4 regions of the Halobacillus sp. Marseille-Q1614 genome follow, and region 3 is predicted to be linked to each of the others. Evidence: riboswitches for the same ligand, from Rfam matches in the RefSeq annotation. Region 3 holds a riboswitch; each other region holds the start of a gene.
What was found. Region 3 has a riboswitch for cobalamin ahead of HUS26_RS14520 (ribonucleoside-diphosphate reductase subunit alpha). Riboswitches for the same ligand answer to the same signal wherever they lie in the genome.
Positions count from the first base shown of each region.

Region 1: linked by a shared signal. The riboswitch ahead of HUS26_RS11300 (cob(I)yrinic acid a,c-diamide adenosyltransferase) and the one ahead of HUS26_RS14520 (ribonucleoside-diphosphate reductase subunit alpha) in region 3 are both predicted to bind cobalamin.
Region 2: linked by a shared signal. The riboswitch ahead of metE (5-methyltetrahydropteroyltriglutamate--homocysteine S-methyltransferase) and the one ahead of HUS26_RS14520 (ribonucleoside-diphosphate reductase subunit alpha) in region 3 are both predicted to bind cobalamin.
Region 4: linked by a shared signal. The riboswitch ahead of HUS26_RS05870 (DUF4430 domain-containing protein) and the one ahead of HUS26_RS14520 (ribonucleoside-diphosphate reductase subunit alpha) in region 3 are both predicted to bind cobalamin.

Region 1 is NZ_CADDWH010000001.1:2,236,456-2,244,295, reverse strand. Features, by position in the region: gene trpC (indole-3-glycerol phosphate synthase TrpC) at 1-56, shown strand, start outside; gene HUS26_RS11335 (phosphoribosylanthranilate isomerase) at 53-712, shown strand; gene trpB (tryptophan synthase subunit beta) at 693-1,886, shown strand; gene trpA (tryptophan synthase subunit alpha) at 1,888-2,688, shown strand; gene pabA (aminodeoxychorismate/anthranilate synthase component II) at 2,716-3,297, shown strand; gene HUS26_RS11315 (general stress protein) at 3,348-3,689, opposite strand; tRNA gene HUS26_RS11310 (tRNA-Ala) at 3,869-3,941, shown strand; gene HUS26_RS11305 (poly-gamma-glutamate hydrolase family protein) at 4,049-4,780, opposite strand; cobalamin riboswitch at 5,349-5,495, shown strand; gene HUS26_RS11300 (cob(I)yrinic acid a,c-diamide adenosyltransferase) at 5,631-6,170, shown strand; gene HUS26_RS11295 (cobyrinate a,c-diamide synthase) at 6,167-7,537, shown strand; gene HUS26_RS11290 (cobyric acid synthase) at 7,530-7,840, shown strand, end outside.
Region 2 is NZ_CADDWH010000001.1:2,604,634-2,612,473, forward strand. Features, by position in the region: gene HUS26_RS13035 (glycoside hydrolase family 68 protein) at 1-532, shown strand, start outside; gene HUS26_RS13040 (glycoside hydrolase family 32 protein) at 623-2,209, shown strand; SAM riboswitch class I at 2,294-2,406, shown strand; cobalamin riboswitch at 2,468-2,655, shown strand; gene metE (5-methyltetrahydropteroyltriglutamate--homocysteine S-methyltransferase) at 2,798-5,095, shown strand; gene HUS26_RS13050 (hypothetical protein) at 5,237-5,917, opposite strand; gene HUS26_RS13055 (PTS transporter subunit EIIC) at 6,045-7,463, opposite strand; gene HUS26_RS13060 (amylo-alpha-1,6-glucosidase) at 7,584-7,840, shown strand, end outside.
Region 3 is NZ_CADDWH010000001.1:2,907,694-2,915,533, forward strand. Features, by position in the region: gene HUS26_RS14505 (L-cystine transporter) at 1-1,036, opposite strand, end outside; gene HUS26_RS14510 (class I SAM-dependent methyltransferase) at 1,229-1,906, opposite strand; gene HUS26_RS14515 (class I SAM-dependent methyltransferase) at 1,920-2,666, opposite strand; cobalamin riboswitch at 2,836-3,010, shown strand; gene HUS26_RS14520 (ribonucleoside-diphosphate reductase subunit alpha) at 3,319-5,541, shown strand; gene HUS26_RS14525 (ribonucleotide-diphosphate reductase subunit beta) at 5,554-6,594, shown strand; gene HUS26_RS14530 (hypothetical protein) at 6,960-7,106, shown strand; gene nadA (quinolinate synthase NadA) at 7,147-7,840, opposite strand, start outside.
Region 4 is NZ_CADDWH010000001.1:1,171,121-1,178,960, reverse strand. Features, by position in the region: gene HUS26_RS05890 (helix-turn-helix domain-containing protein) at 1-609, opposite strand, end outside; gene HUS26_RS05885 (ferredoxin) at 742-990, shown strand; gene HUS26_RS05880 (helix-turn-helix transcriptional regulator) at 1,067-1,333, opposite strand; gene HUS26_RS05875 (ECF transporter S component) at 1,432-1,935, opposite strand; gene HUS26_RS05870 (DUF4430 domain-containing protein) at 1,942-2,337, opposite strand; cobalamin riboswitch at 2,489-2,674, opposite strand; gene HUS26_RS05865 (ATP-binding protein) at 2,721-4,505, opposite strand; gene HUS26_RS05860 (response regulator transcription factor) at 4,505-5,227, opposite strand; gene ccsB (c-type cytochrome biogenesis protein CcsB) at 5,306-6,490, opposite strand; gene HUS26_RS05850 (cytochrome c biogenesis protein ResB) at 6,491-7,840, opposite strand, start outside.

The sequences.
Region 1 (7,840 bases), 670 kb from region 3:
GCCAGAAGAATATTAAGAAAGCCGTCACCGAATTAATGAGCGGGGTGAGCGTATGATTCACGTACCGGTCGTTAAGCTGTGCGGCAACCGTTCAGCAGCCGACGTCGAGAAAAGCGCCTCTTCAAATGCCAGTCATCTAGGTTTTATATTTGTAAGAGGGACGAAGCGCTACGTGAGGCCGGAGAGGGTCAGACAGTGGATCCGTACAACACGTCCAAAGCAGAAGCTTGTCGGTGTATTTGTAAATCCATCTGTAGAATTATTGGAAGAGGTATTATCCTTCATTTCATTAGATGTCATCCAGCTTCATGGCAGTGAGACTGTATCTGAAATCTTACAAATTAAAGCTTCATTTAACCTGCCAGTCTGGAAGGTAATTAAGCACCATGGTGATGCTTTTAAAGAGATGGAAGTCTTTAAAGGGGTGGCCGATGGCTATGTTGTTGATTCAAAAGTCCGCGGTGCCCATGGAGGAACAGGAGTCAGCTTTGACTGGAGCACGGTTGAAGAATACAGCCGGATTGCGAACGAACAGAACGTGCCCTGCCTGATTGCCGGCGGGATTACTCCAGAAAATGTGGGAGAACTGCTCGAGCATGAACCAGAAGGCATCGATATCTCAAGCGGCATTGAAACAAATGAACAGAAAGACATTTATAAAATCCAATCTATTTTAAAAGAGGTGAACCAGCATGTTGCAAACATTTCCTGATATAAAAGGACGTTACGGAGATTTCGGCGGGAAATATGTTCCGGAAACTCTAATGGGTCCACTGCAAGAATTAGAAGAAGCACTGGATGAAGCGATGAATGATCAAGCTTTTCTTGATGAATACCATCATGTCCTTAAAGAGTATGCTGGACGCCCGACGTCTTTAAGCTATGCCGACCAGCTGACGGAACATTTAGGCGGAGCAAAAATCTATTTAAAACGTGAAGATTTAAACCATACAGGGGCTCATAAACTGAATAATGCAATCGGCCAGGGTCTCCTTGCGAAAAGAATGGGTAAAAAGAAAATTATCGCAGAAACCGGAGCCGGCCAGCACGGTGTAGCATCAGCGACTGTAGCGGCAAAATTCGGCCTTGAATGTAAAGTGTTTATGGGCGAAGAAGATATTCGCAGGCAGGAGCTTAACGTCTTTAGAATGAAACTCTTAGGAGCAGAAGTGGTTTCTGTTTCAAGCGGAAACGGCACGTTAAAGGATGCAACAAATGAAGCCATCCGTTACTGGGTGGCCAATTGTGAAGACCACTTTTATTTAATTGGATCTGTCGTAGGCCCTCACCCGTATCCGCGCATGGTCCGTGACTTTCAGCGTGTGATCGGTGATGAGTCGAAAAAGCAGTTCCTGGAAGTGGAAGACGAGCTTCCTAATCGCATTTATGCCTGCGTAGGCGGCGGCAGTAATGCTATGGGGATTTTCTATCCATTCTTAAGTGATTCACCTGAGCTGATTGGTGTAGAAGCAGCAGGTAAAGGGATTGATACACCAATGCATGCAGCCACGTTAACAAAAGGGACACCTGGAGTCATTCACGGTTCTATGACCTATCTGATGCAGGACATTAATGGTCAGATCACCGAGCCGTATTCGATTTCTGCCGGGTTAGACTACCCAGGTATCGGGCCGGAGCATGCCCACCTTTTTCAGACAAAGCAGGTGCGCTATGAGTCGATTACTGACCAGGAAGCCCTTGATGCTTTAAAACTGTTAACTCAGCAGGAAGGAATCATACCCGCGATTGAGAGTGCCCATGCGTTAGCACAGGCCTTTAAAGAGGTAAAAGACATGCCGAAGGACCAGACGATTTTAATCAATCTTTCCGGACGCGGTGATAAAGATATGGCGACACTTATGGAACACTTTCAGGAGGGAGAATAATATGCTGACACAGACATCATTTCAAGGCAAACTGACAAAAACTAAAGATCTCTTCATCCCGTTTGTGGTAGCCGGCGATCCCACGCCTGAACTAACGATCCAATTTGCACTAAAGCTTCAAAAAGCCGGTGCGGATATCTTAGAGCTGGGTGTTCCTTACTCTGATCCGCTCGCAGACGGTCCAACCATTCAAAGAGCCGCTCAGCGTTCCTTAAAAAACGGCATGTCCTTAACCGCAGCTATTGAATTAGTACCTAAGCTTCGTGAAGCTGGGGTTGAAATTCCGGTCGTTATTTTTACGTATTATAACCCTGTACTGCAGCTCGGTTATGACCGCTTTTTTGAAATGCTTGAGGAAAATGGGGCAGAGGGTGTATTAATCCCTGACCTGCCTTATGAAGAAAGTGAAGAAATCCGCCAGCTGGCAGACGAGAAAGGTGTAGAATTTATTTCACTTGTCGCTCCTAACTCAGATGCACGCATTAAACAGATCGCTGAGCATGCGAAGGGTTTTGTGTATTGCGTATCTTCGTTAGGTGTAACAGGGGAACGAAATGATATGTCTGCAGAAGCTTTATCTTTTATTAAAAAGGTAAAAGAACACAGCCAGGTTCCCGTTGCTGTCGGGTTTGGCATCTCAAAGAACGAGCACGTGAAGCTTGTTCGCGAGCATTCAGACGGTGTGATTATCGGAAGTAAGATTATCCGCTTGATTGAGGATAATCTGGAAGACTTAGAAAAAGGAAATCAAGAAGAGGCACTTGAACGTTTTTATCAAGAGATTCATGAACTTGTGAAGTAAGTGCAGAGTGAGAGGAGCTGAGCCGAGTTGATTTATATGATTGATCATTATGACTCGTTTACCTATAACCTCGTTCAGTACCTGGGTGAACTGGGTGAAGAGGTTGTCGTAAGGCGGAACGATGAAGTGACATTTGCAGAGATAGATGAGCTGAAGCCGGATTTATTGTTTCTTTCCCCGGGTCCTTGCTCGCCGGATGAGACCGGGATTACACTGGAAGTCATCGACCATTACAAAACATCGATTCCTATCTTTGGGGTCTGCCTGGGGCACCAGTCAATCGCACAGGTATTTGGCGGAAAAGTCGTACGAGCCGACAGATTGATGCACGGAAAGAGTTCTGAAATTCACCATGACGGCCGTTCTATTTTCAAAGGTTTAAATAACCCGATGGAAGCGATGCGCTACCATTCCTTGATTGTCGATGTCAAAGACGTGCCGGAATGCTTTGAAATTACCGCTGCGACCGTTGAAGGTGAAATCATGGGGATCCGTCACCTGGATTACCCAATCGAAGGTGTCCAATTTCACCCGGAATCCATTGGAACGAGTGATGGCATGCAGCTGTTAAAGAACTTAATTGAGCAGAAAATAAAAGCTCCGGCATAAATTAAAAAGTCCCTCAGATATTCTCTGGGGGACTTCTGTACTTATAGAATTTAAAATTTTACAGCGTCTTCGTTTCTCACGACCAGCAGGGACTTTCCTTTGTTGAGCTCTTTTTCAATACGCTGTGCCTTTGCCTGGTCAAAGCCGATCTTCTTCATTTTGGAGACCAGCTTATCACTTTTGTTTCTAAATATGTTCTTCGTAGCGGTACCAACTCCAGTAACCCGGACACCAATCTTATTAGCGTCTGTTCTCCGCTTCGTGCGTCTTAAGTGAGAGTTATCGTAGGCAAGAACATAAATATCTTTTTCACTTACTCCGCCTGATTTCAGGGTCTCGATTGATTCACTGAGTGCTTCATCATCATGAAAAATTTTATATTTTGGTTCCATTCGAACATCCTCCTTTATAGTCTGACGGATACCCGATGTAAAAAGGGCTTAAACGAAAAGGAGCCCATCTTGACCATAACCCTACGAAACACCCAGTCACATTAAGGAAATTAGTCATGTAAAAAAGTATTGAAACTTAATGGAAAAGACGCTATAATAATCCTTGTCGGTTCACATATGGGGCATTAGCTCAGCTGGGAGAGCGCTACACTGGCAGTGTAGAGGTCAGCGGTTCGAGCCCGCTATGCTCCACTCTCAAAACCCTTGCCCTGCAAGGGTTTTTCTTATGTGTATACATAGCGGTAAACCATTCAATTTAGTGACTTGTTGACGAATGTAGCAGGAAGCCGCATCTGCATTTATTCATATTCTTTCATTGATGATTGGATAGCTTCTACATATATTTTGAACTCTTCCGTTTGATTGGAGGAGTTGTTGCGAGAGGAAAAGCTGATATCTCCGTTTTTAAAAAATGCTTTTCTCTGTGCTCTTGTAATCTCCAGCTGCACGCCTCGTTCTGTTTTTGTTTTGTTTGTGAAATTGTCAGGGTGATCGCCGTTAAGGTGCTCAGGAGTTACAGCTACTTCAAACCCATTTTCCTCTAAATGCCGACTCACGATTTCCTTCATATCTTTGTCCAGCCCACCGATCATTGTTTTTGGCTCATCTCCGGCTGAACCGTGAATGGAAATATGATATTCAGCATTAGCAACCATCTCTAGAGCCTCCGGTTCATCGAAACGGGTGGATGTGATGTGTAAGTTGCTGAAATTATTCGACTTTAACCTTCCTTTAAATGAGTAAAAGGGATAAGAGGATCCGGCAATTGCCTCGGCTAGTGTAGAGGTCGCTTCTTCAATCCCGCCGCCATGGATCGCACTCACGAGCCATCGTTCATTACCGGCGCTGCTTTTCTCAATCTCCCAATCTTCCCCTTCCTCATATACTTCTCTCAGCTCGTAAAAAGAGCAAAAACGGTTTCCAGAGCAATCGTCCGTGATCGCAGCTGTTATTTCCTCATATAGAGATAAAATCACAAGAACTGAAGCCACTACTGCGACCGCCGTAGACAGTATGAATTTCAAATTCATGATAAAACCTCCTCCTATTAATAGTATCGGCTTGATTTTTAAATAAATGAGTTCATGCAAGAAAAATGGATATAAAGGAGGCCCTTCTCATAATATGGTTCATTCATACAGGTACTGATTGTAATTCATGTAGTGAGCAGTTTTATCGTTCTAGTAAACTGGCATTTAATTATAAACGATCCAAATTAATTCTTCCTTCGTTCAAAAACTGCTGTCTTGCTTTTTGACGTTTTTTCTTCTTCATATCACGACAAGACTGGCAATTTAAAAAGTCTTGTCCTTTACCTATAAAGTGATAAGATGACTTTTTCTTTCTACATGTAGAACATATTTTATCCCTATGGTAATTCAATGTATCCCTTCTTTATTATGGAAGTTTTGTTCATTATAATAGTCTTTATCTCCTTTGTAAAACGGTTAAATATTTTTCGATTTTAATGATGTAATTTAAATGGCTCTATTACTGTCGGTTCAGGGGGCTGAATTCTTTTTCTTTTGTGTTAACAAAAAGTCCTGACAAAAAAATGTCTGGTTTACATTATGTTCGTGTTCGTCTACAATAAGGTTAATTTAATAGCACCAAACAGGTCCTAAAAGGGAAGCTTTTAAGGTAAAAGGGGGAAGTTGGTGAAAGTCCAACAGGGTCCCGCCACTGTAAGCATTCTAAGGTTTTAGAATGTAAGTCAGGATGCCTGCCTGTTTGCTGAGAAAGTTCACCCTTCGAGGAAAGGGGCTTTTAAGTACGTGGAATACCTGTGGTTTATATTCTGCCTATTTAGATAAACACCTTTCCTTTTAGGAAGGTGTTTTTTTATGTTTATATATCGTTATGGATACAGGAGGAGATTCTATGAAAAAGAAACAGGGATTGACACTCGTTTTTACCGGAAATGGTAAAGGAAAGACGACAGCTGCGACGGGGCTTGCTGTCCGCGCATTAGGACATGATCAAACGGTGAAAATGCTGCAATTCATCAAATCACCGAGGCGTCCATATGGGGAAAGAAAATCCCTGCAGAAGCTGGGGGCTGAAATTGTGCAGCTTGGCGAAGGGTTCACCTGGACGAAAACACCGGAAATCCACCGGGCAGCCTTAAAGAAGGCCTGGGCTGTCGCCAAAGAAACGGTCATGTCCGGGGACTATGATGTGGTCATCCTCGATGAACTAAACAATGCCCTTGCGATTGATTCTTTTCCAGTCGATGATGTGCTGCCGCTTGATGAAGTGATTGAACTGATCAACAATAGGCCGGAGCATGTCCATCTTGTGATCACTGGAAGGAACGCTGCGGAAGAGGTGAAGGAAGCGGCTGATCTGGTCTCTGTCATTAATGTTGAAAAGCATTATTATGATGAAGGAATTCCAGCCGTGCGTGGTGTTGAGTTTTGACTTCCCGCCGTCTCGTTCTTGCAGGAGTATCCAGTGGTGTCGGCAAGACAAGCATTACGATCGGCTTGATGGCGGCCTTCATGAAAAAAGGGTTCACGGTCCAGGGCTTCAAATGCGGTCCCGACTACATTGATCCCTCTTATCATACTGCTGTAACCAACCGGCCTTCACGCAACCTGGATAGCTGGATGCTTCCTAAAGAAGTCGTAAAAGAAGTTTATGTCAAGGGCAGTGAGGGGGCGGACATTTCCATTATCGAGGGTGTCATGGGCTTTTATGATGGAAAGTCGCCGACTTCCAATCAAGGATCGACAGCAGAGCTGAGTGTCGTTTTGGATGCACCGACGTTTCTGATTGTCGACTGCTCTGCAATGGCACGAAGCGCTGCTGCCATCGTCAAAGGATTCCAGGTGCTGGATCCTGAGGTTAACATTGCCGGTGTTATCGCTAATAAAGTCGGAAGCAAAGGACATTACGAGCTGATTAAGGAAGCCGTGGAACAGGAATGCGGCATACCAGTCTGTGGCTATCTGTTAAAAAACAAAAACATCGAGATGCCTGAGCGGCACCTCGGGCTGGTGCCTTCGATCGAGCGAGGGGAACTGGATGAGCAGCTGGCGCAGCTGGGGGATGCGGTGGCGGAGACCATCGACGTTGAACGAATTTATCAAATCAGTAAGCGTCCTCCATTGAATGCTGAGCCGTCCTTGTTCCAACGAAAGGCATCGATTGACGTTAAGGTAGCGGTAGCCCGTGATGAAGCCTTTAATTTCTATTACCCGGAAAATCTTGAGCTAATCGAGGCTTATGGAGCAGAAATTCTATACTTCTCTCCCGTAAAGGGAGAAGTGCTTCCTTCTGAAGCAGATGGATTGTATTTGGGCGGCGGCTTTCCGGAACAGTTTGCTGAAAAGCTGGCGGAAAATAATGAGGTGAAGCATTCAATTGCAGAACGAATAGAAAAAGGGATGCCGGTTTTAGCGGAATGCGGCGGACTGATGTATTTATCCGAATCTATCACTACCATCGATGGAAATACTTACCCGATGGCAGGAGTGCTTAAGGGGAAAACGGAGATGCAGGCGAAACTTGCAGCGCTGGGCTACCGGGAGATTTCTGGTCTTGAGAACAACTATTTGTTTAATGATGGAATGGAAGTCCGCGGGCATGAGTTCCATTATTCCACCTTCAAGCCGGCTGTAGAACTGCCTGGTGCATATCGTGTGAGCAGCCGGTTTGGAACAGGAGAAGAAGGGTTTCTTTATAAAAATGTCATTGCTGGTTATACGCATATCCATTTTGCTTCTAACCCACTTGTATTGAAGAACTTTTTGCAGAAATGCAAGGAGGAACAGCGTAATGGTTGATAAAAAGGCAGTTCCCCTCATGGTCCAAGGTACCCATTCCGATGCAGGCAAAAGCATTCTCGTCACCGCTTTGTGCCGGATATTTACCGAGGATGGCTATCAGACGGCACCCTATAAGTCTCAGAATATGGCCTTGAATTCCTACATAACCGTAGACGGAAAAGAGATCGGACGTGCCCAGGGGGTTCAGGTCGAAGCAGCCGGGATTCCGGCTGTTACCGACATGAATCCGATCTTGATCAAGCCGAACCGTGACCTTGATGCCCAGATCGTCATCCATGGAAAACCGGTGTCGAACATGAA
Region 2 (7,840 bases), 300 kb from region 3:
GCTGGAAAGTCCTAAAAGAGAATTTGCAGAACTAGCGAATGGCGCTATTGGCATTATTGAAATCAATGACGACTACACGCTTAAGAAAGTTATGGATCCATTAGTTGCTTCTAATACCGTAACGGATGAAATTGAACGTCCTAACATTTTCAAGAAAGATGGCAAGTGGTACTTGTTCACAAGTGCCCGCGGTTCGAAGATGACCATTGACGGCATCGATGATGAAGATATTTACCTGTTAGGTTACGTTGCGAATTCCTTAACAGGAGAATTCAAGCCGATGAACAAAACAGGAATTGTCCTGCACCATGACCTTGACCCTTATGATGTAACGTGGAATTACGCGCACTACGCCATTCCTCAAGAAAATAGCGACGAAGTTGTCGTCACAAGTTATATGACAAACAGAGGTTATTTTGAAGAGGAAAAGTCAACTTTCGCCCCAAGCTTTAAGTTAGAGCTTAATAATAAGAAATCTTCTGTCGTAGAAGACAGCATTCTAGAACAAGGACAAATTGTTGACGAAGAATAGGAATTAGTTTGAAAAGGAAATGCCAATGATGAATTGGCATTTCCTTTTTTAAAATAGTGATAAATATAAAAGAAGAGGTGAATAGACAACATGAAGAAAAAATTAACAAAGAAATCACTTCTTTGGACATTAATTGTCCTCTCCTCTCTCTTTCTTTTAACCCTCGGGGTATTATGGATCAACCAGCCAGAAGAACAGGAAGAGGAACCAAGCATTGATAAGACGCACCGTGCCGATTACCATTTCACTGCACCGGACCATTGGAAAAATGACCCGCAGAAACCAATTTATTTAGATGGAAAATATCATTATTATTACCTATATAACGGAGACTATCCAAGTGGCAATGGAACCGAGTGGCGTCATGCTGTATCCAAGGATTTAATTCACTGGAAAGATGAAGGAGTCGCCATTCCAAAGTATACGAATGAAAACGGTGATCCATGGTCTGGTTCTGTTGTTGTTGATAAAAACAATACAGCAGGATTTGGAGAAGATGCTGTAGTGGCAATCGTTACGCAGCCTTCTGCTAATGGAAAACAGGAGCAATACCTTTGGTACAGTACGGATAAAGGCCAAACGTTCAACTCATATAGTGACGAGCCGGTGATGGCTAACCCTGGCGCGGAAGATTTCAGAGATCCGAAAATCATCTGGGATAAAAACACGGAAAAATGGGTGTTGCTGATGGCGGAAGGCACAAAAATTGGCTTTTACGAGTCTGAGAATCTAAAAGACTGGAACTATACCGGCGGATTTCAAACCGAAGATATTGGATTGGTCGAATGCCCTGACCTTTATATGATGCGGGCAGACGACGGTACTTTGAAGTGGGTCCTAGGGGCAAGCGCCAACGGTAAATCGATTGGTAAACCTAACACCTATGCCTACTGGACCGGTGAATATAATGGACAGGAATTTATCGCCGACAATGAAAATCCAAAGTGGCTGGACTATGGATTTGATTGGTATGGCGGCGTTACCTTTGCCGATGGAACGAGTGAGGATAAGCTAAGCTATCGTTACGCGTTAGCATGGATGAATAATTGGGATTACGCCAATAATACTCCAACGATGAATGAAGGTTTCAATGGCTTGGATTCTATCGTCCGTAAAATTGAATTAAAGAAAAGTGAGGATAATACGTATCACCTCACCTCTCAGCCTAACGAGAACTTAGACAAGTTAACGAAGTCGAAGGATTTTTATGAAAAAATCGAGGTCGATGGAGCAAAAACATTGAAATCGAAAGGGACAGCTTATCAGATTGAAGCCGATGTATCCTGGTCAGAGCTCGAGAACTTAGGTTTACGCCTTCGAGAATCAGACGATCTAACCCGGAATGTCAATGTTGGAATTTCTGCAAAAGGCAGCTACTCTTATGTAAATCGCGGGTCAACAGATCAGCCGGATGATAGCGGAGATTACGTGGAGAGCCAAGCCCCATTTGATGGCATTAAAAAGAATGTCCATTTAAAAATACTAGTAGATAAAACGAGTATTGAAGTATTTATTGATGATGGAAAAGTCGCCCATTCTCAACGAATTTTCCCTCCCCTAGAAGATGAGGGGATTACGCTGTTTTCTGAAGGTGGACAGGCTGTTTTTGAAAATGTAGCGATCAAGCACTTTCAATCGATTCATAAGCAGAACGAACCAGATCAACAGACTCCTTAACGAGGATTCCCTTTCATCAAGGAAAACTAATGTTGACAGCAAAATTTTCCCATGCTAGTATTCTTGTAATCTTAATAATAGAATCTCTTATTTAGAGAGGTGGAGGGACTGGCCCGATGAAACCCGGCAACCTATCAGCTTGTAAAAGTTGATTGAGGTGCTAATTCCAGCAAAGCTAAGGCTTTGAAAAATAAGAGGGGTGTACGTGTATAAACCTCTCACTTCGAGAGGTTTTTTATATACACGGTCCAATAACTTCATATCGTAGATCACTTAGGTGTCGGCTATGGTTAGTCGACTTAAAAGGGAAGCCCGGTGAAAATCCGGCACGGTCCCGCCACTGTAAATGGGAGCATCCTGCAAACATGTCACTAGCTTTACGCTGGGAAGACGCAGAGATGTGAAGATCATAAGTCAGGAGACCTGCCTGTAGATCAGACACTACAACCTACGAGGAATAGGGAGGTGTAACGCAGCAGGACTAGTCTGTCTTCTTAAGACGGACTGCGAACATGCGCTTATATCAATCTCTCTTGTAGACAAGAGGGATTTTTTTATGGTCTAAAAATGAACCCGGGAGGAATTAGAATGGCGAAGGCAATTAGTTCAACAATCGGTTATCCTAGAATCGGTGAAAAGCGGGAATGGAAGAAAACACTCGAACAATATTGGAAAGGCAATTTATCTAAAGATGAATTATTAACCGAAATGGAATCTCTTCGGCTGAATGATATTAAAAAGCAAAAAGCTATCGGAATTGATCTTATTCCTGTTGGTGATTTCAGCTTATATGATCACGTGCTTGATACATCGATCATGTTTGGCTTTATCCCTGAACGCTTTGGGGAGCAAGAAGATAGAGATACGCTGGACAAGTACTTTGATATCGCACGCGGTAATAAAGACGCTGTCGCCTCAGAAATGACAAAATGGTTTGATACTAACTATCACTATATTGTTCCAGAAATTGATGGGGATACGGAGCCGGCACTGACAAAGAACCGCCTGCTTCCCTACTTCCTAGAAGCGAAACAAAAGCTTGGAATCATTGGAAAACCGGTAATTCTTGGACCCATTACATTTTTAAAATTAGCCAAAGGGTTCAAACCGGAAGATTTTAATAAGCTGCTGAACAAACTTGTCCCCCTCTACATACAAGTTATAAAAGAGCTTGAAAGTGCTGGTGCTAAGTGGATTCAAATGGATGAACCTATACTGAATACGACTCTGACAGACGAGGATATTACACGATTTAAAGACGTCTATCATACGATTAATCAGGAACTGAACAGCGTAAAAATCATCCTTCAAACTTATTTTGAAGCCGTAGATGATTATGAAGAAGTCGTTTCCCTTCCAGTAGACGCCATCGGTCTTGATTTTATCCATGACGACGGAGCCAATTTAGCCGCCTTGAAAAAGCATGGCTTCCCTAGTGATAAAATTCTTGCAGCAGGGGTTATTAATGGTCGTAACATTTGGAAAGCAGATATAGACCAAACCTTTACACAGCTTGAAACAATCACTGAAGATATAGATAAAGAGCGGCTCATTATCCAGCCTTCCTGCAGTCTGCTGCATGTACCTGTGACGGTTTCTACAGAAAAGGACTTGGATCCCCTGTTAAAAGACACGCTGTCGTTTGCTGACCAAAAACTAGAAGAAACGCTTGTTTTAACAGATGGTTTAAATAAAGGGAGAAAAACCATTGAAAACAAAATACAAGAGCAGACAAGGAGTATCGAGAAACTATGGAATTCAGCTGACCGAAATAATCAAAGAGTCCAAAAGGAAGTGGAGTTTTGGAAGGAAGTAAACCCTGAACGCAATGCTCCCTTCTCCATTCGTCAAAAGATTCAACAGGATTTTTTCAAGCTTCCTTTATTGCCGACGACAACGATCGGCAGTCTTCCACAGACGACGGAAATTCGCCAGGGACGACTCAAATGGCGAAGAGGCGAATGGTCAGATAACGAGTATGGGGCTTTCATTGAAACGAATATTGCAGAATGGATCGAGCGGCAGGAAGAAATAGGACTTGATGTTCTCATCCATGGGGAATTTGAACGGAATGATATGGTTGAGTTCTTTGGTGAAAAGCTTGACGGCTTCGCTTTCACCAGATATGGCTGGGTCCAATCCTATGGATCCCGCTGCGTGAAACCTCCCATTATTTATGGTGATGTCGCTTTAAACGAACCGATGACCGTTAAAGAAATCTCCTATGCACAGTCGCTGACAGACAAACCGGTGAAAGGAATGCTGACCGGCCCGATCACAATCTTAAACTGGTCCTTTGTCCGAGAAGACCTCCAGGGATCTGAGGTCACAAAACAAATCGCTTTAGCGCTGCAGAAAGAAATTAGATGGTTAGAGGAAAACAACATTCACATGATTCAAGTAGATGAACCGGCTCTTCGAGAAGGACTGCCTTTAAAATTAAATAAGCAGCAAGACTATTTAGACGAAGCCGTTTATGCTTTTAAACTCGCCACTTCACCCGTCAAAGACAAAACGCAAATCCACACGCATATGTGCTATTCCGAATTTGGAGAGATTATGGATACGATCGACCAACTGGATGCCGATGTCATCTCTATTGAAGCGGCTCGCAGTCACGGAGAACTGATTGCAGAGTTTGAAAAACAGTCCTATGCAAAAGGAATTGGACTAGGAGTCTACGATATTCATAGTCCACGTGTTCCGGCTGTAGTAGAAATGGAAAAATCTATTCTTCGTGCTTTAGAAGTCCTGCATCCTCGCCAATTTTGGGTGAATCCAGACTGCGGGCTAAAAACACGCGGAATCAGTGAAACGGTTACCTCCCTTACCCATATGGTGCAAGCCGCGAAGAATATTAGAAACAAAGTGAAACAGAATGTATAAGTAATTAAATCCAAAAAAGCTCCTTGCATAAGCAAGGAGCTTCAGCTTGTAGAGAAACCCCGGGTTTTTCTACAAGTTTTTTTCTATCCCCGCAGGAGCGCCCTCCCTTTTTCGCGGACGAACTCCTGATTTGGGACCATTCTAACTCAAAACCTTTTCCTTTAATTGATCAATAATAGCAGGGCCCACAGAAAGACAAAAATCTATTTCACTATCAGACACTTCTTCAGCATGGACCGCTTTTCTAGTAATTATATCAATAGCTTTTATCCCGTCACTCACTCCGGGCGCAATCACTCTTTTCTGTAAAAGAACATTCGCCATTTCTGGAATTGGAATACTGGCTTGCTGCAGATCCAGTTTCCTGGCAGCCATTCGCTTGAGTTCTTTCTCAAGCGAATACCTGATTTTAAACAGCTTCATCGTCTTTGAGTTGATTTCTTCCGTAACTTGAGTTGCAGAGAGTTTGGGCTTTTCCATAACAATAGAGCCTTTCAGTTCTTTTAACTGTTCTTCATTTAACTCGTTTGAAAAATAGAGGTTGTTGGAGTTCGTGTTATTGAGAAGAAATTTGATTTCATTCAAGCTCGTTGCGATCTGCTCCTGCACTTCTTCCAGTTCTTTTTTAAAGGTAAGGCCAAACAAACTCATCTCTGCAAAAAAAGGTAAGAATGCCAGTACGATAAATAGTACGAATATCAAATAATCAAAAGGCTGGGCGCGTGCAGATGTTAAAGATTCAAACCTTAATAAAAGGAGAGAAACAGAGATTAATAATAAACACAGCCACCAGATGATTTTAAATTTATTATTAATTTTCATATGCCATCCTCCCTATAGTGAATGCTTTAGAGTCATTATATTTCTATAAATTGTAAAAAGATATAGGTTCATTCTACTGAAATCTATTTAAAAGAGGCTCCCGGCAAGGAACCTCTTACAGAAAAAACTATTCGTTATTAGAGTGAAACATTTTAGCTTTAGAGAAAAACAATGTTAATCCTACAGTAACGATAAACGTGATTCCCATCCCGATGAAATAAGAAGCCCAGTGTTCAGGATAGACAGAAAGGAATGATAGAACTCCTCCTACTCCCACTGAAGTAGCTTTTACTTGTTGAAAGGCGATGAACGCACTTCCGATTGCGCTTCCGATCATGACGGCAATGAAAGGATAGCGAAAACGAAGGTTTATCCCGTAAATCGCCGGCTCTGTAACCCCGAGCCATGCAGAAATTGTTGCTGTTAAAGATACCCCTCTTAGTTTTAGATTATGTTTAAGAAGGAAGAACATCGTCAAAGTAGCTGCGCCTTGCGCAAGCGTGGCCGTTTCGCTGACTGGCCACAGCGTAACATATCCAAGTGTTCCGGCCATCTGCAGGTTTACTCCTAGGAAGATGTGGTGCATTCCTGTAATAACAAGAGGTGCTGAAATAAATCCATAAACTCCTCCGGCAATTGCAGGAGATACTTCAAACAAATACAGAATGCCATCTGTAATCCAGTTAGATCCTGTCATTGTAATCGGACCAATGACGATAAAGGTAAGCAGTCCGGCAAAAATAAGAGCAAGCGGTGCGACAAAGATCATTTGCAGGTTTCCTGGGATAAAGCTCTTCAAATGTCTCTCCGCCCAGACCAACAGCCATGTAGCAAAAATAACCGGGAGAACTTGTCCCTGGTAACCGATTTTCGCTACGTCCCAGCCAAACATGTTCCAATATTCAACGTCTCCTGGGTTCTCAGCATAAGCGTAAGCTGACATTAACTCCGGGTGGACTAAAAGCAGTCCGAGCACGATCCCGAGCAGCTGGCTTCCGCCAAATTTCCTTGCAGCCGACCAGGTAATCAATACAGGCAGGAACGTAAAGGCGGTGTTGGCCACAACAGCTATAAATTCAGCAAAACCTGTCCATCCCGTATAAACATCTAACAGCGACTGATCATCAAAAAAGATTCCCGGGTTTGCCAGTAAGTTGTTTAACCCGAGCAGCAAACCTGCCGCTACAATTGCCGGCAGAATCGGAATAAAGATATCAGCCAGAACGCGGACACCTTTTTGGATAAGATTCCCCTTTTCCGCATTTTTCTTTTTCATCTCATCTTTACTAACTTCATCCGCACCCGTCTGCTTCATAAATTCGTTATAAACTTTTTCTACCGTTCCGGGTCCGATAATAATCTGAAATTGCCCGCTTGCAGAGAAAACTCCTTTGACTAAATCATTTTCTTCCAATTTCTTCACATCAACAGCGCTTTCATCTTCAAGCATCAGACGCAGCCGTGTCACACAGTGTGTTGCACTGTTTACGTTACTGGCGCCACCGACATTTTCTATAATTTTGGTAACGTTTTCTTTAAAACTCATAAAAAAATCCCCCCACTTTCTAAATCGCTTTCAAAATAACTTGAATGACTTGTTTAAACAAGTTCATTATAGTACAGTATAAATTGTTGTCAAGAAATTTCAAACAAGGAGTGTTGTCATTTGGATATAAAAACGACCCCAATGAGCCACTTCGGTTCTTATATGGCACTGACTTATCAGGAAAGCCAGGAAGCCGAAAAAAATGGTTTATATGTAAACGCTGTACGAGGAAAATCTAAGCAGCACCAGAATTCACTTAAGATTATTCCTACAAAAAATGGAGAACCTGTTGCCTACAAGTATGAAGCAAACGAGTTCCAAATTTCCATTTCTTTTGACGGCGGAGAAATCAAAGTCTGCTTTGAAGATGATAGAAG
Region 3 (7,840 bases):
ATCCATTCTGACCGATCGTCGCACCAAAGGAAGCTGACATGTTGGCGGTACCTTCATCGACGCCCAGGCTGTTTTTCTGAGCTGAAATATTTAAAGGAATTGTCCCTGCACTAGAGCGGGAAGTAAAAGCAAAACCGAGAACCGGCAATACTTTTTTCAGATAAGTGAATGGGTTAAGTCCGCTGAATGCGATAAGTGTGAGATGCAAAATAAACATGACAAGCAATGCAACATAAGAGGCTAAAACGAATTTACCCATTTCTAAAATTCCAGCCACATTTGTTTGAGCAACCGTATTGGCCATTAATCCCATAATCCCAATTGGCGTCAAACGAAGGATCAATGTAACAATCCTCATGACGACAGCATAAACCGCGTTGACTCCTTTAGTAAATACGGCTGCCTGCTCAGGATTCTTTCTCCTGACGCCTAATACAGCTATACCAACAATTGCCGAGAAGATTACGACAGCAATCGTTGATGTAGCCCGGTCGCCTGTCATATCTAAAAATGGATTGGCCGGAATAAATTCGAGAATTTTTTCAGGTGTGCTCATATCCTGAAGGCTTCCTAAGTTTTCCTCCATATAGGCGCCCCGTTCCTGCTCCTCCTGGCCGGCTTCAATCTGATCGGCATTTAAATCAAACATAAGCGAGCTGCCGACACCAACCACTCCGGCCACCATTGCTGTCGCCACAAGAATTCCAATAATCCATGCCGACATCCGTCCGAGTTCTGATGCCTTCTCTAAATTAATGATCGCCTGAATGATCGAAACCATAACGAGCGGAATGACGATCATCATCAACAATTTGACGTAGCCGCTGCCCGCCAGACTGTACCAGTCCGTCGTTTGAGTTACAATTTCTGATTCTGTACCGAATGCGGTCTGTAAATAAATACCTAAAATGATTCCAAACCCTAGACCTGCAAACACACGTTTACTGAACGAAAAGTGCTTTTGCTGCATTTTAATTAATACACCAATGAGCGCCAGTAAAACTGCAACGTTTACGACTACTAGAAATGTACTCATTCTAATCCCCCTTCTTCAGTTCAATATGATATGAATGCTGCTTAAAAACTAAACTATATAATTCCGATGATTTTTGTCAGCATTCATATAATTCAAACTTAATCTATATTTATGTCAATAGTTGGTTAAAAATCCTTTAAAGCCACAAAAAAATGCGCCATAAAATGACGCATTCTGCAAATGGTTATTCAGCTATTTTTCCAATAAGAACACCCACATGAACGACAGGGCCTGCTGAAGCTCCTGAGGCAGATCAGAAAGGTCTTTCCCTTCAACTTCCCGCTTCCATACACCATGCCCATCTACCAGCTTCCAGCCTGATTCTAAAGCCAGCTGCTCAAACTCCCAGGGCATCATGGTATTGCAGATAACTTCTTCTCCGTAAACCCTGCGGTAACTATTTACTCTTGGTTTGGCTGTAGGCCCAAGGATACCTATGCACAATTTCCCTCCAGGCTTTAAAACCCGCTTCATCTCTTTTAAGCCTTCATCAGGCACTTGCACCCACTCTAAACTGTTAACTGCCATAACAGCATCAAAGCTTTCATTCGCTAAAGGCAGATCCACTAAATCACCTTGGACGAATTGAAGAGTTTCTTCCTCAACTCGACTTTTCGCACGCCGAATCATATCTTCTGAAATATCCACTCCGGTCACATGATATCCAGCCTGATACAACTTAAAAGAGCCATAACCATCGCCGCAGCCCAAATCTGCAACGGTAATTCCTTTATCAATGAACCGTCCCATAAAAGGAATTATCGTTTGCCTGCTGCCTTTGTCCCACATGCTGCGGCTGTTGGCATTCCAAAATTCCGCCCGTTCATCCCACTGTTTTTCTGCTTCTGTATGCCAATTAAAAGATTTCATTCTTTCATTCCCCTTACTTTCGAACTTTTATTATAAAAGTGGCTGGTACTTTACTCGCTTTAAAGGAAGAATAATATCTCTGCGAGTATGACGCTTCCGCTTCAGACCTCCCACTCCCCTCAATAAGCTTTTCAATCGTAAAACCTGCTTGAATGAGTTCATTTATATATGTACTCAATGTTCTGCGTTTCATCACAGCTTGAATTCCATCTTCTTTAAAGCTTTCAAAAATCCTATGTTGAGACTGTTCATACGCCTGCGTTACTTCAATTCTTCCTTCTTTGACATCAACTGTCGGATAAAAAGGATGCTCCCAGCTAAACACAAAGATCCCTCCCTCTTTTAAGTATGAGTATACGAGCGACAGGGTTGTTCTCAAATCCATCGTCCACCCTAAAGCATAAATAGAGTAAACGATGTCAAAATAATTTTCTGGAATAGTGCCCTTTTCTTCCATCGGGCCGCAATGCAAGGATACGTTCTCATAAGGGAGAAGCGTCCTGGCCGTCTGGATCTGCGATTCAGAAATGTCTACCCCCCATACTTCACGCGCGCGTTTATTTCTTACATACTCCAAAGAATGCCCGCTTCCACAACCTATATCAAGCACCGTCGTATTATCAATATTTCCAAGCAGCTGAAGCTCTTCTTCACTCTGGCTGTAAGGCCCGTAATCAGGTAATGCATCTTTACCGTCAAAATGATGAGCAATTGAATCCCAGCACTTTTTGTTAATTGTTAATGCCTTTTCTGACTTCATTAGCGTCCTCCCTTTCTCCCTATACTTTTCGATATAAGTCGATCGTTCCCTCTATTTTCAAACACATTCTTTCTGCTTATTTTTGTATAAAATTGTTGCACTTCATTTTAAACTTCGTTATGCTTATAACACAATATAAGCTAATTATTGATTTTAAAAACACTATATATAGTATCCGCGAATAGAAGATGCCACTAGGCTTAATAGGGAATCTGGTACAATTCCAGAACTGCCCCCGCAACTGTAATCACTCGCGAAACGGATCACCCACTGTGCATTCACGGGAAGGGCCGGAGTAGGATCGAGTGTAAGTCAGGAGACCTGTCTTCGTTCGCAGGAGTTTCTACTTCTTCGGGGATTGAGAAGATGAAACGATGGAATGCAGGCAGCCTTACCTCCTCCGTTTCATGGTTTCATCCGCTCAATTTATTGAGCGGATTTTTTTATGGTCAGACTTTGTTAAAAACTTTTTCAGCATAAAAAGGAGGAATCCGCTCCCTTTTAAGCGGAAGAACCTTCGGGCCACCTCGCTCGTTACATCGCTGAGGGCTTCCGTGAGCACGTTTTTTAAGCAGGAGTGCCGAAAGATTCCTTCCCCGCCCGCAATAACAAAGCCTATGGATAAAAAGCTTTAAAACAAAGGAGTGGTGATATGCAATCAATTCAAACGACTTTTTGGCAGGAATGGCTGGAAACACAAAAAGCCTCCTTTCCTTCTTTAGAATTGGATCGAATCATTGAAAAATCAAAGAATTTACCAGGAAACAGAAACGAACAGGCAAAAACTCTTGTGCTGGAATGCCTTGCAGAAATTAGTGAAACATTGCCGGACTGGACGTATGTAGCGAGCCGGATCCATTTGCAGCAAATGTACGAAGAAGCTATGAAAAATCGCGGAACCGAACATCCATATACCGGGTTCTATCAATTGCTGAATCAGCTTATGGAGGAAGATATTTATACTTCTTCCCTTCTCAATTACTATTCAGAAGCAGAAGTAAATGAGTTGGAAGAGGCGCTTGTACCAGAGAGGGACGGACTGTTTACTTATATTGGGGTGAAAACGCTCGGAGACCGCTATTTAGCCAAATCTAAGTCTGGCCAAGTTTTTGAACTTCCGCAGGAGCGTTTTATGATTATCGCCATGACTCTGATGGCAGATGAACCAAAAGCCAATCGTTTAAAATTAGTTAAAGAATCCTATTGGGCGCTGAGCAGCCTCTATATGACGGTGGCCACCCCGACTCTGGCCAATGCCGGGAAGCGGTATGGGCAGCTGAGCTCCTGCTTTATAGATACGGTGGATGACAGCCTCCAATCGATTTACGACAGCAACACAGATATTGCGAACTTAAGCAAGCACGGTGGAGGAATTGGTGTTTACTTAGGAAAAATCCGCAGCCGCGGCAGTGATATCCGCGGATTTAAGGGGGTTTCCTCCGGAGTTCTCCCCTGGATGAAGCAGATTAACAATACAGCTGTCAGCGTTGATCAGCTCGGACAGCGTCAGGGGGCTGTAGCGGTTTACTTAGATGTATGGCATAAAGATATTTTCCCGTTCTTAGATAGCCGGCTGAATAATGGCGATGAGCGCCAGCGGACTCATGACCTATTTACAGGCGTCTCTATCCCTGATCTGTTCATGGAAGCCGTCGAGAACCGTGATAACTGGTATTTATTTGACCCTCACGAAGTTCGAACCGTCATGGGTTTTTCATTAGAGGACTCTTATGATGAAGTGCGGGGTTTGGGATCCTTTAGGAACCGCTATGAAGCATGCATTCAGGAGGACCGCCTTTCAAAGGAAAAGGTTCCCGCCATTGAAATCATGAAGCGTATTATGATTGGACAGCTCGAAACCGGTACGCCATACATGTTTTACCGTGATGAAGTAAACCGAATGAACCCAAATTCTCATAAAGGCATGATCTACTGCAGCAATCTCTGCACAGAAATCACCCAAAACCAGAGTCCGACAACGCAGGAAGAACAGCGGGTCGAAGATGGAAAAATCATTACTATAAAGACTCCCGGCGAATTTGTTGTCTGCAATCTGTCCAGCATTAATCTAGGCAGAGCCGTCCCCGCCAACGTGCTGCAAAGACTCATTTCGATTCAAGTACGAATGCTCGACAATGTCATCGAGCGAAATACGATCCCTGTCCTGCAGGCACAGCTGACGAACCAGTCTTACAGAGGCATTGGCTTAGGAACTTTTGGATGGGCGCATCTATTAGCACAGAAAAAAATAGCCTGGGAGTCAGGTGAGGCTGTCGATTACACAAATGAGGTTTATGAAGAGATTGCCTATTACACGATAGTAGCCAGCAGCGAGCTGGCAAAAGAAAAAGGCAGCTACCCGCTCTTTGAAGGATCAGACTGGGATACGGGGCAATTTTTTGTTAAACGGGCGTTTGACCAACACGGAAAGTTTGACTGGCCTAAGCTTCAGGATAAGGTGCATCGTGATGGCATCCGCAATGGTTACCTTATGGCCGTTGCCCCTAATTCAAGTACGTCTCTTATTGCAGGAAGCACAGCCAGCATTGACCCTATATTTAAAAAATTCTATTCCGAAGAAAAGAAAGATTTCAAGATTCCAGTCACAGCTCCCGATCTAAGCCCTGAAACTTACTGGTATTATAAATCAGCTTATGACATTGATCAGCATACGAGCATTAAGCAAAATGCTGCACGTCAGCGATATGTGGACCAGTCGATTTCTTTTAACTTGTATGTAAAAAACACCATTAAAGCAAAAGAGCTGCTTACTCTCCACCTGGACGCATGGAAATCAGGGTTAAAAACGACTTACTACACCCGCTCTACTTCAAGCCAGGGTGAATTTGACGAATGTGAAAGCTGCTCATCGTAAGGAGGAATTAATATGGATCAAATACTAGACAAACGAAAGCTCGTGGATCATAACGCGCCAAACGCATCTACCGGGATCGTCAATGGCAGAAGTTCCAATGTGCTGAATTGGGACAACACCCGCTATTCCTGGGCATACCCAATGTATAAAACGATGCTTGCCAACTTCTGGATACCAAGTGAAATTAACATGAGCAATGACTTGAAACAGTGGCCGTCTCTTTCTGAGCAAGAACAGAACTCTTTTAAAAAGATCATTGGACTGCTTGCATTCTTAGATTCTATCCAAACAGATTACTCCGGCAAAATCGCAGACTATTTAACAGATTCGAGCCTCTCGGCATTAATGCAGGTGCTTGCTTTTCAAGAGGTTGTCCATAACCAGTCTTATTCTTATGTATTATCCACTCTTGTCGATCAAGGCGAACAGGAGAAAATTTTTGAGTACTGGAAGCATGACGACATTCTAATAGAAAGAAATCAGTTTATCACTGATGGATATGAAGAATTTGCCGATCATCCAAGCCTTGATTCTTTCTTAAAATCCATCGTGTATGATGTCGTGTTAGAAGGCTTGTTCTTTTATGCCGGTTTTGCCTTCTTCTACAACCTGGCAAGAAATCAGAAAATGGTTTCGACAAGCACAATGATTAACTACATCAACCGGGATGAGCAGATCCACGTTAATTTATTTGCCCATATTTTTAAAGAAACGCTAAACGAAAATCCTGATCTCGACCGTAAGAAATATGAAGAGTTTACGACAGAAACCTTTAAAAAAGCCGTGGAACTGGAAATCAAATGGGCTCACCATATCATCGGCAGCAGTTTTCCAGGGATTCCAATTAAAGACTTAGAAGATTATATCCGCTATATTGCCAACAAACGCTGTAAGCTCCTTGGCGCAGTCAAGCCATACCCTGAATATAATGAAAATCCATTAAAATGGATTCGCGCTTATCAAGAAGTCGATGAAGGAAAATCCGATTTCTTTGAGCAGAAATCAAGACAATACACGAAAGTATCAGAAGACAATGGATTCGATGATTTATAAATCCGCGATCCTCCCGCTAACAGGTTATTCTCTTGAAGAATGGCCTGTTTTTTATTCTTTATGGTGATTAAGACTGCTCAATAAATAAAAACAGCTCAGGCCCTCCGTGGCCACTGAAAAACTGAAGATCTGTGAAAGGTAGAATTTCAAGAGATTTGTGCCCTTATTCCTTCATAAGTTTCACGATTTGTTTCCCATTAGCTGTGAAATTCGCCATCGCACCTTGAATGTGGACGGTCTAACATCAAATCTCTCACTTTTATGTATTACTTTCATTGTACAAGAAAAAAGAGTGACTTTCTTTTAAAAATCTAAGAAAATCACTCTTTATAGATTGGCTCTGTTGATTCTACGATGAGCGTTCGGTGGTGACGCCTGCGGGAACAGCGCGAGCCGAAGATCCACTTGGTCAAGTGATCTTCTTGACTAAGTTAGCTTCAGGCCGTGCCCGCGGCAAGCATCCACCGACAAGCGGTTCGGAACAACAAACTTTAACAGCTCTTTTAGATTAGAAAGGACTTTTTCAGTGGCTTCGGCCATCCTGAGCTGTTTTTATCGCGACAACATTCTTTCCAGGGCAGCCATTGCCAGCTGTTTAGTCTCTGTATCCACGGTTATAATATGGTGAGGATCCTCCTCTATAATGCTTTCAAGTGACCATAGCAAATGAGGCAGGTCAATTCGGTTCATTGTTAAGCATGAACACATATTAGGATTTAATGAAAAAACATTTTTTTCAGCTTCCTGCTGTGCTATACGGTTTACTAGGTTCATCTCTGTTCCAACGGCCCATTTCGTTCCAGCAGGGGCTTGTCGAATCACATCGATAATTTTATTCGTCGATCCCGCTTCATCTGCTGACTGAACAACATCGAATGAACACTCCGGGTGGACGATTACATTTACATCAGGGTGATTAGCTTTTACTTGCTTTATATTTTCTAAGGTGAATTTTTCATGTACAGAGCAGTGCCCCTTCCACAAGATCATTCGAATATTATGAGCTTCTCCTTCATATTCAAGCGTATCACTTAACGGGTTCCATACAGCCATTTGGCTCAGGGAAATCCCAAGGTCATAAGCCGTATTACGACCCAGATGCTGATCAGGCAGAAATAGAACACACTGCTTCTTAGTAAAAGCCCATTCAAGCATCTGAGCAGCATTTGAAGAGGTTACGGTCGAACCGTTATGTTCTCCGCAAAAAGCTTTAATCGCGGCTGTACTATTAACGTAGGTGACTGGC
Region 4 (7,840 bases), 1.7 Mb from region 3:
TCGAATATGGTACTGATCCGCAAGCTGTGCTCTCGTTTTCCCTATTCTTCTTCCACCGCTTAATCTTCCGGTAAACAGCTCTGCTTCGAGACTTTCGGTCTTTGATAGAAGATCGGATAATTCTTTAAAAAGCTGATCAAGCATACGGCCTGAATTTTTAAGCTGATAAATGTTTTTAACCCATTGCTGGACTGAAACGTCTTCAATAATCGGGATAAAAGAAAAATCGTTTAGTTTACTCTGTGACAGTGTCTGAATAAGTAGACGGATCCTCTGTTCAAACGTAATTATGTGCCGGTGATGACTCAGACCCGAAAAGTACTGGTTCTGGCCTGAAGCAGACATTTTTAATACTCGTTCTCCTTCTGGTAATAGCTCGGCATAGTCACTCAAGGCAATCCAGCGCTGCTGCTCCATATCTTCCATTACCTTCTGAAATGTCGCTCTTTTCAAGTCAGGATAGATGCCGAAATAACGTTCTAATCTATACACTTTAGCATCCTGAAGACTCTGGGCCGATCGTTTGCCCTGGATGAGGTGATAGATGCCCGAGACGGTTCTTTCTTTATTTATGGATTCGATACAATCGAGAAGAATGTATGTAAACAAAATCAGCCCTCTTTTCTAACATCTAGCATACGTATTGAAAACTTTCGTCTCTCACTTTACAATAAATATGTTAGAGGTTCATTTATTTTGAATCACCACGAGCTTCAAACATAATAAGGGAGGTTTTACTTCTTGCCTAAATACACCATGGTTGATAAGGATACATGTATTGCCTGTGGAGCCTGCGGCGCAGCAGCCCCTGATATATATGATTACGATGATGAAGGTTTAGCTCATGTCGTATTGGATGAGAATAAGGGGATCGAAACAGTCCCTGAATTTCTGGAGGAAGATATGGAAGACGCTCTGGAGGGCTGCCCTACAGACTCTATTAAGATTGCAGAGGAGCCTTTTGACGGAGATCCTTTAAAATTTGAATAGAAGGACAAACCCTCTGTCTCTGGAGGGTTTGTTTTTTTGCAGATGTGATGTTAATTCCGGCTCATCCTGTGATTTATTAACGCGATTCATTAAAAGTAATATTTTTTACAGTTTCATAGGGAGAACCTTGAAGCGCTGAACGCAGAGTGCTGCAGTGATCAAATAAACTGCACACCGCGACCGTCGATGTCCAGCTCAAAAGGCTCCTTTCCTTTTCGACCTGGATAAGAGTTTTTTTGGAAATTCCTATAAGATCCGCCATTTGCCCTTGAGTATAATGGGACTCAACTCGGATAAGCTTTAACTTTTCGGAAACCACCTTATTCAAATCCTTACGATCCATAAGAACCTTCTCCTTTTTCCTCTCTCCTTATTTTATCAGAACCTCCTAATGTTTACTATCTCACCCCATAGAAAAACAGCTGCCTAAAGACAGCTGTTTCAAGTCAGTGCGTGACGTTTTTGGTATTTTGCAAACAGTGCTCCTAAAACAGGAGAAAGTAAACCGATAAAGACAGCATTAGCTACTGCGTGGTTGACGTCCATCGGCAGGCCTGCCAGATAATAGACCCAAAATGGCTGACCGACGGTATACATCGTCACAGATATAATCAATCCATAGAAGAGGCCGCTGAAAAACCCGTATACCGCCAGCCCCCAAACAGGAAGTGAAGGGATATATTTCCCTATCATGCCTGCCATCAATCCGATTACACTCCAGGAAATGATCTGCCATACGCTCCACATTCCCATCCCTAAAATCGTATTTGATAAAAAAGTGACAAGCACAGCCAGGAAGACGGCCGAAAGCGGACCGAGCCAGAACCCGGCGATAATAATAATCGCCGTAACCGGCTGGATGTTCGGCAGGTGGGCCATCGCAATTCTCCCCGCTATAGCAAGTGCCGCAAGCATCGATAACAGCGTAATTCTATAAGTATTCATAATTGATTATTCCCACGCTTGAAAATCAAAGTTAATTTCGTCTCCGTCTTCTACTTCATATTCATTTGCTCCGACCGTAGCATCTTCTCCGTTAATCGTATAGAGCCAGGCCTTTTGCTCCCCCTCTTTCGCCTGAATCCCGTCAATACTATTGATAAACCCTCCTTCTTCTTTAATTTCATAATTATTCTCCATAATTTCCATTAACGTTGTGCCTTCCTCGACCATGTACTCTTCCTCAGAAATTGTTTCTTCCCCTTTATCCTTTGACAGTTCAATTTCTATACCGATCTCTTCTTCATTGCTCTCAGCCTGTTGTTCTGCTTGATCGTTTTCTCCACAACCTGCTAATACACCTGCTGATAATAATAAAACAAACAGCCATCTTGAAACAAAGTTCATGTAAATCCCTCCCAATTTTTAAACGTAGAGAAATAAAAGCATTTTATGTACCAAAAAAGCCTGCTCCCAAGGAGCAGGCTTAAGACAACATTACTAAAAAATAATCATTAGAAAATTTTCAGCCGGCTGCCCAAATGCTCAATCCCCGAAGCTTTGAAACGATAGATGCGGCAGGTCTACTGACTTGTGCGTCACTCTACTCAGGACCTTCCCATAGCATTTAAACAGCTACAGTGGTTTATCCTTTTCGTATACACTAACAGTTGCGAGGACAGTTCTGGATTTCCACCAGATTCCCTTTTATACCTGAAGCGGTACCAGCACCTAACTATTCAGTTCATTATTAGATTACATGAACCCTCTCTATTTATCAATTTATTTTTCTAATCTTCTTTATGGATGGGCAGAAAGACTTCAAAGGATGTCCCTTCACCTGTTTTACTTTGAACCGTAATTCTCCCGTTATGAGCGTCAACAATATTTTTTGCGATCGCTAACCCTAACCCTGTTCCTTTCTTCTCCTTGTTCCTCTTCCGGGATTTGTCGGCTTTATAGAACCGTTCAAAAATAAAAGGCAGGTCCTCTTCAGGAATACCCTGTCCAGAGTCAGAAACACGGATAAGCCATTCTTTCTGCTGCTCATCAAGGTGTACCTCTACGTTTACAGTGCCTTCAGGCTCCGTATGGCGAATCGCATTATCGATCAGGTTGGTTAACACCTGTTCCATCCGGTCCGCATCCATATTTAGCGGTGGAAGTTCCTTATTTCCGGACATTTGTAAATCAACACCTTTTTCCTGGCCAATCCCTTTAAACTTACGGACGATTTTTTGAATAAACATGCTGATGTCTACTTTTTCTAAATTCAGGTTCATATGTCCTGCTTCCATTCTCGCTAAATCAAGAAGCTCGTTAACGAGCCGTCCAATTCTAAGAGATTCATCGTGGATGATTTTTGCCAACTCATTTTTATCTTCCTTAGACTCAGCAATATCATCAACAATGGCCTCACTGTAACCTTGAAGCATTGAAATCGGTGTTCTCAATTCATGGGATACATTGGCGATAAAATCTTCACGCAGTTTATCAAGCCGTCTCTCATCTGTCATATCCCGCAGAACCGCTACCGCTCCACGGACTTTTATGCGATCATAGAGCGGTGTCATAATAATGACCCATGTCCGGCCTTGAGCTGTCACTTCGGTCATTTGCTCCTGCTCGCTTTTAATAACTTCATTAAATATTTCCCTCAGCGGATCTGGAAGCTCCCGCTTCCCTTCCTCTTTGACAGGAAGGGGTACATTATTTTCATAGTCCCAGGAGTACAAATACTGGTCGGCCGGAGGGTTGGAAACTAAAACCTGTCCTTGGCGATTCATCGTTAATACGCCGTCCGCCATTGATCGCAATATTCCTGAGAGCTGTTCTTTTTCATGATTCAGTTCATTAATATGATATTTCAGCTGACGTCCCATTCGGTTAAAGGCCATCGCCAGTTCCCCGATCTCATCATGAGTTAAGATAGGAATTTTTGTATGAAATTCACCTTTTGCAAGTTCCATGGCCCCTTCTCTCATTTTGATTAAAGGGGAGGTTATCCGGGTGGATAAAAAGAAGGCAAATATCGTCGTAAGAATTATTGCGATCCCTGCTCCCAGAAATATAATCTTTGTTGTCTGGTCTGAAGTTTCATCTATAGTTCCCAGCGACTCATAAACGAACACCGCTCCGCCTTGATTTTCAAGAGGCGTTCCGACGACCATCAGCCCCATTCCAGATCCGTCATCGCCTGAAACCTTCATGACATCTTCACGTTCGTCGATGACGCGGGCTAATTCACTGTCATTCATAAACCAGTCGAAATCTTTGTTGGGAAGGTTCTCCCCTTTTGAGACGGAAGTCAGGCTTTCGCCATTTTCATCTGTAATCACAACCTGGTTGGATGGATCTTTTATTAAATCTGTCATTGAAAGGATGAGCTCGTCTTCTTCATACTGAGAGACCACCTCAGAAATTTTGGCGGCCGTCTGCAGCAGATCTCTCTCTGCTTCTAACACGTGGTAGTTCTCGAAGAATTCTAACAGAAGCACCGTTAAAATAAACAGGACAAAACAGACTAAAAACAAAATGGTGAACCATAATTTTCCTACAACACTTCTCCAGAACATCAGTCTCCACTAACCTCAAACTTATATCCGACACCCCACACCGTCACAATCATCCCTGCCGCTTTAGAAGATACTTTACTCAGTTTCTCTCTAAGCCTTTTGACGTGGGTATCTACTGTGCGCAGGTCGCCAAAGAACTCGTACTGCCACACTTCTTTTAACAGCTGCTCACGGTCAAATACTTTATCAGGAGATTGAGCCATATAGTTTAAGAGTTCATACTCTTTTGGAGTAAGAGCGACTTCTTCTCCGTCTGCTGTTACTCGGTGTGCATCATTATCAATTGTCATATGCGGGAACATAAGCACATTTCGTGCGGAAGTGTCCGTCTCAAGAAACTTGGTGGAAGAGGCTCTTCGCAAAAGCGCTTTCACGCGAAGAACGACTTCTCGCGGGCTGAAAGGCTTCACGATATAATCGTCAGTTCCTACTTCAAACCCTTGGACACGGTTTGCTTCTTCCCCTTTGGCCGTAAGCATGATAACTGGAGTGGCTTTTTTTACCCGCAGTTCTTTACACACTTCTATGCCGTCTTTTCCAGGCATCATTAAATCAAGAAGAATCACGTCATAGTCTTCCTGCAGCGCTTTATTTAATGCCTCATTTCCATCCTCTGCTTCTTCGATAATATAATTCTCCCGCTCTAAATACATTCTTATTAAACGACGGATACGTTCTTCGTCATCAACCACTAGAATTTTTGCTTCCTGATTCTCGTTCATGAAATAACCCCCTCTTTTCTATCTCATTATAATAAATGGCAGGAGGGATAAACAAATCCTTCCTGCCAGTTCGTGCTTTTAAGCGTAAGAATGTAATCCTGAAATAATCAGGTTTACCGCTAATAGGTTAAACATTATAATCGCAAATCCGCCAACGGCCAGCCACGCAGATTTGGAGCCCTGCCATCCTCGTGACAGACGCAGGTGTAGATAGGCAGCATAGAAGAAAAACGTGATAAGCGCCCAAACTTCTTTAGGATCCCATCCCCAGAAGCGGTCCCATGCCTGCTGAGCCCATATCATTGCAAATATCAATGCACCCAATGTAAAAATCGGAAAACCGATGGCTACCGCACGATATCCGACTTCATCGATAATTTCAGGGTTCGCTTTACGCAGCAGCGGCTGAAGCGATGCGCCAACTCTTTTGCGTAAGATTAACCGTGTTAATCCGTAAATCACCAGACCGCCGAGTAAGGACCAGATCATCGTATTAAACTTAATAGCTGCATCGACTCCACGCATCCATTCAGGTGCCTGGAATAAAGGTGACATTCCTTCAGTAAGCAATGTACCATCAAAAGGTCCGGCTATTGGAGGCATCTCATAGGTAATCTCCGTGACCTGACCGTCAATCGGCGCTTCGAATGCCGCTTGATAATTAAAGGCGCCAAACGTTGAAGAAATGATGATAAATGCCAATGTAGTAGCTACCATAAAGATGACAAATTCAAGCCAGAAGGTTTGTTTTGTCTTTTTACTTTGATCTACCTGTCGGATTAAAAAGATCAAACCTGCCACAAAGCTGATTGACAATATCGCCTGTCCTAACGCAGCAGTCGTCACGTGTATGTAAAGCCAGTGCGACTGAAGCGAAGGCACAAGGGGTGAAATTTCCCTGGGGAACATGCTCGCAAATGCAATGATCAATAATGCAATCGGCAGTGCAACAAGCCCCAGTACATTGATCCGGTAAATAAAGTACATAACGATAAACGCAAGTACAAGCATCATTCCAAAGAATGTGGTGAATTCAAACAAATTACTCACAGGTGCATGACCGGAGGCTCCCCACCTTGTGAAGAAATATCCCAGCTGTGTTAAAAAACCAATAATAGTTAAACCAATCGCAGCACTCGCAACGCCTTTTGACTGTTTGTTTCGTTTATCCCGTATGGTTGCAGCAAAGACAAACGTGGCAATTAAATAGATAAAGAACGCAGCATACAAAAGGTTACTGCTTAAAGCACTTAAATTACTCAATTATTTTCCCTCCTTATGGCCGGAGTCATTCAATTCTTTTATTTCCTGCTGATCCACAGGTGATTGAATTCCCGTTCCTTCAATAACCTTATCAATTTCCCGTCTTAAGGCTACCCAGTTCTTATTCGTATGACCTGCGATCCAGACGCCGTTTTCTTTAGGTTTTATCCAGATCCTTCTGTGATTCCAGTACATTCCTTGAATAACCCCAATCATAAAGATGGCTCCGCCTATTGCAATGAATGGAAGCGTGTAGTCTTTCTTAACGGTCAGTCCCGTGACGTCACGCACATCGAAATTTACCAGGCCTACTTTAAATTCATTCTCACCCGTAGGATCAATATTAGCCCCTATACCGGCAAAACTTACTTCAGGGTCAGAATCTTCTCCCGGAGGATATACATTAAAGACAAAAGCTGGGTTTTTTGGAAATTTAGACTGAGATACCGGCTCTCCATCTTTTAACACGTATTCTGGAAAATAAGAATCGAGGACGATTCGATGACCGCTTTCAAGCTCATACTCTCCCTTTGGATCACTTAAATCAACGGTGAACTCACCGTATGAAGTGTCCTCATTCTCGGAATCATGGAGTTTAAAAGTCATTTTTTCGAATTCGTTCAGCTGATAGCTTGCTTGGTACAGCTTAAAATCATCTATTTCAATCGGATGATTCACGCGGGCTTCTGCTTCTTTGATTTTCTCTAACTCCGGTTCTTTTCCGACGACAATTTCATCTGTTCTTTCATAAAGAACGGCATTCGTCTGATAAGTTTTCGGCACCGGCTGTCCATTTCGTTGAATGGCTTCTTTAAAACGTTCGTCGTTTTCATCGTAAGTTTCTAAAATAAAGTCCTTGTTTTCAATGTAATACTTTCCTTCTGTCCCGTTAATTACCTTCGTTTCACCTTCACGAACCCAGATGAATTCATCGATATAGAAGGCAGGTACAAAACGAAGCAGTGTTCCAAGCAGAAAGATAATTAGACCAATATGGTTAACATAAGGGCCCCAACGGGAAAAACGGTTTTTCTCTGCGAGCAGGCTTCCATCATCCTCGCTTACCTTGAAACGCTGCCTTTTTAAGTTACTTTTCAATCGTTCGATATCTACGGAATCCGCTTCTGTTTTACCGAATATCCGCTGCTTCCTTAGGAACATATCATGCCGCTTAGGCTTTTGAGTCTTAAGTATCTTGTATAAAGGAATAAACCGGTCAAGGCTGGCAATAACGATAGAAATGCCGATCAAAGCCAGCAGGAGCATATACCACCATGAAGTGAACAAATTATGAAAACCGAGCTGGTAATAAATCTGCCCTAATATTCCGTATTGATCCCGGTAGTGTGT